Regions from separate parts of the Vagococcus carniphilus genome, predicted to be linked through region 1. Evidence: predicted binding sites of a transcription regulator. Region 1 holds the regulator's gene; each other region holds the start of a gene.
What was found. Region 1 encodes CtsR, which represses protease genes until heat stress. Its sites were predicted from a motif close to TTGGTCAAAAAAGGTCAAANA; they were not measured.
Positions count from the first base shown of each region.

Region 2: the regulator CtsR is predicted to act here: its motif matches at 897-917, upstream of clpB (ATP-dependent chaperone ClpB).
Region 3: the regulator CtsR is predicted to act here: its motif matches at 898-918, upstream of H9L18_RS04040 (ATP-dependent Clp protease ATP-binding subunit).

Region 1 covers NZ_CP060720.1:3,018,037-3,020,309, forward strand. Annotated here, with positions in the region: partial or broken gene H9L18_RS14700 (ATP-dependent Clp protease ATP-binding subunit) at 1-1,059, opposite strand, end outside; gene H9L18_RS14705 (CtsR family transcriptional regulator) at 1,064-1,531, opposite strand; tRNA gene H9L18_RS14710 (tRNA-Leu) at 1,669-1,754, opposite strand; tRNA gene H9L18_RS14715 (tRNA-Gly) at 1,768-1,839, opposite strand; tRNA gene H9L18_RS14720 (tRNA-Thr) at 1,849-1,921, opposite strand; tRNA gene H9L18_RS14725 (tRNA-Lys) at 1,944-2,016, opposite strand; tRNA gene H9L18_RS14730 (tRNA-Val) at 2,026-2,098, opposite strand; rRNA gene rrf (5S ribosomal RNA) at 2,116-2,231, opposite strand.
Region 2 covers NZ_CP060720.1:1,641,255-1,643,527, forward strand. Annotated here, with positions in the region: gene pepT (peptidase T) at 1-833, shown strand, start outside; gene clpB (ATP-dependent chaperone ClpB) at 957-2,273, shown strand, end outside.
Region 3 covers NZ_CP060720.1:795,285-797,557, reverse strand. Annotated here, with positions in the region: gene ptsP (phosphoenolpyruvate--protein phosphotransferase) at 1-144, opposite strand, end outside; gene H9L18_RS04050 (phosphocarrier protein HPr) at 144-410, opposite strand; gene H9L18_RS04045 (hypothetical protein) at 582-764, opposite strand; gene H9L18_RS04040 (ATP-dependent Clp protease ATP-binding subunit) at 957-2,273, shown strand, end outside.

The DNA.
Region 1 (2,273 bases):
GTTCGTCTACTTGAATTTTAGCAAAACGTCGTTCTAAAGCAGAATCTTTTTCAATATATTTTTGATACTCGTCTAAAGTAGTAGCTCCAATTGTTTGAAGTTCTCCACGTGCTAAAGCAGGTTTTAAAATATTAGAAGCATCAATAGCTCCTTCAGCTCCACCAGCACCAATTAACGTATGTAACTCATCAATAAAGAGAATTACCTCTCCATCACGATAAATTTCATCCACTACTTTTTTCATTCGGTCCTCAAACTCACCACGATACTTAGTACCTGCAACAACAGCCCCATATCAAGCATCATCAAACGTTTAGACAGCATTTCTTTAGGTACTCGCCCTTCAACAATACGCTGTGCTAATCCTTCTGCAATAGCGGTTTTACCAACACCAGGCTCACCAACTAAAACTGGATTATTTTTCGTACGACGACTTAAAATTTGAATCAGACGTTGAACCTCTTTATCACGTCCTACTAAAGGATCCAAACGATTATCTCTCGCTGATTGCGTTAAATCTCTGGCTAAAGAATCTAATGTTGGGGTTCCTTCCTCAGGAGCCGTTCTATTTCCTGAGCCCATCGGTTGTTTTCTTTGATTTTGTTTTCCAGTATTCTCAACTAGCCCAATTTTCTTAAAAATTAATTGGCGCAATTTATTCAAATTAACATCTAAATTAGTTAAAACACGAGTACCTAATATTTCTTCATCTTTAATTAAAGCTAATAGAATATGTTCAGTACCAACACTAGGAGCTCCAACATGTTTAGCTTCCATACTAGCAAAAGATAAAACTTGTTTTGCTCTAGGTGAATAAGGTAATAAACCATCCTTCTTTTTAGTTTTCTTACCGTATTGGATAATTTGCTCAACTTCCTCAAAAACTTGTTGGTCCGTTAAATCCATTTGACGAAGAGCCTTTCCAGCAATCCCCTTATCTTCTTTAATTAGGCCTAATAATAAATGTTCAGTAGCAACAGAGTCTTGTCTAAAATACTTGGCCTCATTTTGAGCATATTCTAAAGCAATTTTTGCTTTTTCTGTAAATAATTCACTCATACCCTCACTCCTTCTCTTCATAAGCTAATCGTTCTAACAACTCAAGCATCATATGCGCTCTTAACGAATTATTGTCCGAAATGCTTAAAAGTGGTTTGTTACTTAATAATGTAGCGAGTAGTTCTTTTTCTCTTAAATTAATAACCTCGCTCACATATAGTTGTTTCAACATAGCAAAAGCTTCACTTTCTGTCAATTCAGAACCCACAGAATCAGCTAAATGCATTAAATAATTCCCATGTTTTAAAAAATCAATTTTTATAATTCGAATATAGCCGCCTCCGCCTCGTTTACTCTCAACTTTATATCCCTGTGGAACAGTAAAACGTGTTTTTATAACATAATTTATTTGAGAAGGAACACAATCAAAAAGATTAGCCATTTCAGATCGCCTAATTTCAATTTCTTGATTTATTTCTAAAATTTCTTTTAAATAAGTTTCGATAATATCTGACATATTACGATTATCCAAGTAAAACACCACCTTAATTATCAATTGACTATCTCTGACCTTAATTATACAAAAAGATGGCCAAATAATACATTAAAAAGATTTCAAAAAATAAACCAAAAAAAAAAGCCATCACTGACTTTAAATATATATAACAATGCCGAGGACCGGAATCGAACCGGTACGGAGATCACTCTCCGCAGGATTTTAAGTCCTGTGCGTCTGCCAGTTCCGCCACCCCGGCTGAAACTTAAAAGAGCGGAAGACGGGGTTCGAACCCGCGACCCCCACCTTGGCAAGGTGATGTTCTACCACTGAACTACTTCCGCTTAAAGAAGTGCCGGCTAAAGGACTTGAACCCTCGACCCTCTGATTACAAATCAGATGCTCTACCAACTGAGCTAAGCCGGCGCATGTTTATGCATAAAAAAAATGACCCGTACTGGGCTCGAACCAGTGACCCTCTGATTAAAAGTCAGATGCTCTACCAACTGAGCTAACGAGTCTTTTTAAAATGGAGGTTAACGGGATCGAACCGCTGACCCCCTGCTTGTAAGGCAGGTGCTCTCCCAGCTGAGCTAAACCTCCAAATAAAAACGCAAATAGCATGGCGACGTCCTACTCTCACAAAGGGAAACCCTTCACTACCCTCGGCGCTAAGAAGCTTAACTTCTGTGTTCGGCATGGGAACAGGTGTATCCTTCTTGCCATCGTCACCACACTTACGTGCGTTATATTATATTGAGTGATTATTCACTCAAAA
Region 2 (2,273 bases), 1.4 Mb from region 1:
CAGATGGAACTACACTTTTAGGTGCTGATGATAAATCAGGTATTGCTGAAATTATGACAGCAATGGAATACTTAATTGAACATCCAGAAATCAAACATGGTAAAATTATGGTTGCTTTTGGACCAGACGAAGAAATCGGAATTGGTGCAGATAAGTTTGACGTGAAAGATTTTGACGTTGACTTTGCTTACACTATGGACGGTGGACCTGTTGGCGAATTACAATTTGAAACATTTAATGCAGCTGGCGCTGTTTTAAAAATCGAAGGTAAAAATGTCCATCCAGGTACTGCTAAAAATACAATGATCAATGCTATCCAAGTAGCTATTGATTTACAAAATACTCTTCCACAAGATGAAGTTCCTGAAAAAACTGATGGACGTCAAGGTTTCTTCCATTTATTAGGAATTTCTGGTGTGCCTGATGAAGCAACAATGGAATATATTATTCGTGACCATGACATGGATAAATTCAAAGAAAGAAAAGCTTTGATGCAATCAATCGTTGATAAATTCAACAAAGATTTTGGTCAAGATCGTATTACTTTAGAAATGTCAGATTCTTATTACAACATGGCTGAAGTTATCCAAAAAGACATGAGTATTATTGATTTAGCTGAAGAAGCAATGATTAATTTAGGAATCAAACCAAATAAAGAACCAATCCGCGGTGGTACTGATGGTTCTAAGATTTCTTACATGGGTCTTCCTACACCAAACATCTTCGCTGGTGGAGAAAATATGCACGGAAGATTTGAATATGTAGCAGTTGAAAGTATGGAAAAAGCAACTGATTTAATCATCGAAATCGCTCGTTTAAACGAAACTAAATAATTATTTTTATTACTAAAAAGAAGAAATCTTAAAAACAAGATTTCTTCTTTTTTTATACCTTATCATTTGACCAATTTTGACCATTGGTATAAAATAACTATATAAGTAAGAGGAGGAATGACAATGAACATTGAAAAAATGACAACAACTTTACAACAAGCAATAGCTGAAGCTCAACAAATAGCCATAACAAGGCAACAACAAAATATTGACATTGTCCATTTATGGAAGATTTTCTTACAACCAAATCATTTCGCTAGAAACCTATACAGTGGTTTAGGATTAAATGTAGATTTATTCGAATTAGAAGTAGATAAAGAAATAGATCGTCTTCCTCAAGTAAGTGGAGGAAATGTTCAGTATGGACAAAATCTCAGTCAGAACTTGTTCAACTTATTACAAGAAGCTGACAAGATTCGTGAGAAACTAGGAGATGATTTTTTAGCAACAGAAGTAGTTATTTCTGCTTTGATGAAATTAAAAAATCACCCATTAACTAAATTTTTGGAACAACAACAAATAACAGATAAAATGATTAATGAAAAAATATTAGAAATAAGAGGAGGGGATCGTGTGACTTCTCAAAACCAAGAAGAGCAATATGAAGCTTTATCAAAATATGCAACTGATATGATAGAAGCTGTTAAAAGTGGTAAACAAGATCCTATTATTGGTCGTGATGAAGAAATTCGTGATGTTATCCGTATTTTATCACGTAAAACAAAAAATAATCCTGTTTTAATTGGGGAACCTGGGGTAGGTAAAACAGCTATCATCGAAGGTTTAGCTCAAAGAATAGTTAAAAAGGATGTTCCTGAGAATTTAAAAAATAAAACTATCTTCTCTTTAGATATGGGTGCTCTAATTGCTGGAGCGAAATTTAGAGGAGAGTTTGAAGAGCGCTTAAAAGCAGTTTTAAAAGAAGTTAAAAAGAGTGAAGGGCAAATCATTCTATTTATTGATGAAATCCATACGATTGTTGGAGCAGGAAAAACTGAAGGTAGTATGGATGCCGGTAATCTACTAAAACCAATGTTAGCTCGTGGCGAACTACATTGTATTGGAGCAACTACGCTTGATGAGTACAGAGAATATATGGAAAAAGACAAAGCATTAGAAAGACGTTTCCAAAAAGTTCTCGTTAAAGAACCAACTGTTGAAGATACTATCAGCATTTTAAGAGGATTGAAAGAACGTTTTGAAATTCACCACGGTGTTAATATTCATGACAATGCTTTAGTTGCAGCAACTACTCTTTCCAATCGTTATATCACAGACCGCTATTTGCCAGACAAAGCGATTGATTTAGTGGATGAGGCGTGTGCGACAATTCGAGTAGAAATGAACTCTATGCCAACTGAATTAGATCAGGTAACTAGAAGATTAATGCAATTAGAGATTGAAGAAGCTGCGCTCAAAAAAGAAGATGATGATGCAAGT
Region 3 (2,273 bases), 800 kb from region 1:
AAGTGCATCAGAAAGACGAGCAACTTCTTGATCGACGTTATCAGTTGATATTTTTTCAAATGATAAGTCAGGCTCAACTAAAAGATAAGCTTTTGCAACCGCAATACCATCACTAACGGCAATACCTTTTAATTGTTTAGTCATTATTCTGATAAACCTTCTTTTTTCATTGTTTCTTCGATTGCAGCAATTGCTTCTGCTTCGTCAGCACCTTCAGCTGAAATAATAACGTCAGCACCTTGGCCAACACCTAAAGACATAACGCCCATGATTGATTTCAAGTTAACTGATTTGCCTTTGTATTCTAAATTGATATCTGAACTGAATTTGCTAGCAGTTTGTACTAGTAATGTTGCTGGACGAGCGTGAATACCTGTGTCTGCTACTACGTGAAATTCTTTTTTTTCCATAATTAATCATTCTCCTTTAATAATACGAATGTTTTTTTGCGAGCCATTTTCAAAAACAAAAATGCTTTTTAGTAATAACCCTTTCAATGATAAAGAATACCATGTTTTAGTACCTGTGACAACTTATTTCCTTTAAAAAATTCAGCCACACTGAAACATTCATTTTTCTTTTCATCCTTGTTTTCTATAAATGACTTTGCCACCTAAACCTGCTTCACCGACGATTTGTTTTTTGTTTGGATGACTATTCCAAACTTCTCTAAATGAAAAGAATTCATCTTTCTCAACGATAATTTCTTCAATTTCGCCATTTAGTAAAGCTTCAACCTGCGCTTCAAAAGAATTTTCTGTCACTCCATCACCTTCCTTTGTCTGTATAACTCTATTTTACCATTTTTTCTTCTATATCCTAGTCATCAAGAGACATCTTTTTTACTCAAGGTCTATTTCTTGATAAGAGACTGGCACTTACGATATAATAGTTTCAAAGGTCAAACAAGGTCAAAAGACTTAGTTTGATTTATATTCAACAAGGAGAGTGATTAAATGCTTTGTCAAAATTGTCAATCAAATGAAGCAACTATTCATCTATATACAAACGTCCAAGGTCAAAAGAAACAAGTCGATCTTTGCCAACAATGCTACAGACAAATTAAGCAACAAGAAGACTTAGCTCATCGTGAACGCATGATGCAAGATCCTTATGGTTTTGGTTCACTTAACGATTTATTCCGTCAATTATCAGAACAAAATAGAAATCAACAAGCAAGTCAACCAAATACACCACCAACTCAAGCTGGAAGAATGGGACCTCCTATGCCTCCAACTCAAGGTGGAAATTCGATTTTACAAGAGTTTGGTGAAAATCTAACTCAAGAAGCAAGAGATGGAAAAATTGATCCAGTTATTGGACGAGATGAAGAAATTACAAGAGTAATCGAAATACTAAATAGAAGAACTAAAAATAATCCTGTTCTGATAGGGGAACCTGGTGTTGGTAAAACAGCTGTTGTAGAAGGATTAGCTCTAAAAATTGTCGAAGGTAATGTCCCTCAAAAACTACTTGAAAAAGAAGTCATTCGTTTAGATGTTGCGTCTCTTGTTCAAGGAACAGGCATTCGTGGACAGTTTGAAGAAAGAATGCAAAATCTAATCAATGAGTTAAAAGAAAACGATTCTGTTATCCTTTTCATAGACGAAGTTCACGAAATTGTCGGTGCTGGTAATGCTGGTGACGGTAACATGGATGCAGGAAATATCTTAAAACCTGCTTTAGCTCGTGGCGAACTTCAAATGGTCGGAGCTACCACTTTAAATGAATATCGAATCATTGAAAAAGACGCAGCCCTTGAAAGAAGAATGCAACCTGTTCGTGTGGATGAACCTTCTGAAGAAGAAACGATTACTATTCTAAAAGGAATTCAAAAACGTTACGAAGATTTTCACCATGTTGCTTATACAGATGAAGCAATCATTGGAGCTGTTAAGTTATCTAGTCGTTTTATTCAAGACAGACAACTACCTGATAAGGCTATTGATTTATTAGATGAGACTGGCTCAAAGAAAAACTTAACAATTCAAGCACTTGACCCTAAAGTGATCGAGCAACGTTTAAATGAAGCCGAGAAACAAAAACAACTAGCTTCTAAGGAAGAAGACTTTGAGCGCGCTGCTTATTACCGCGACCAAGTGGCTAAGCTAACAAAACTCCAAGAAACTCAAGTTGCTGATGAGGATGTACCAACTGTTACTATTAAAGATATGGAACAAGTTGTTGAAGCAAAAACAGGTATTCCTGTTGGTGACTTAAAAGAAAAAGAACAAACTCAAATGAAAAACTTGGACAAAGACATCAAGCAACAT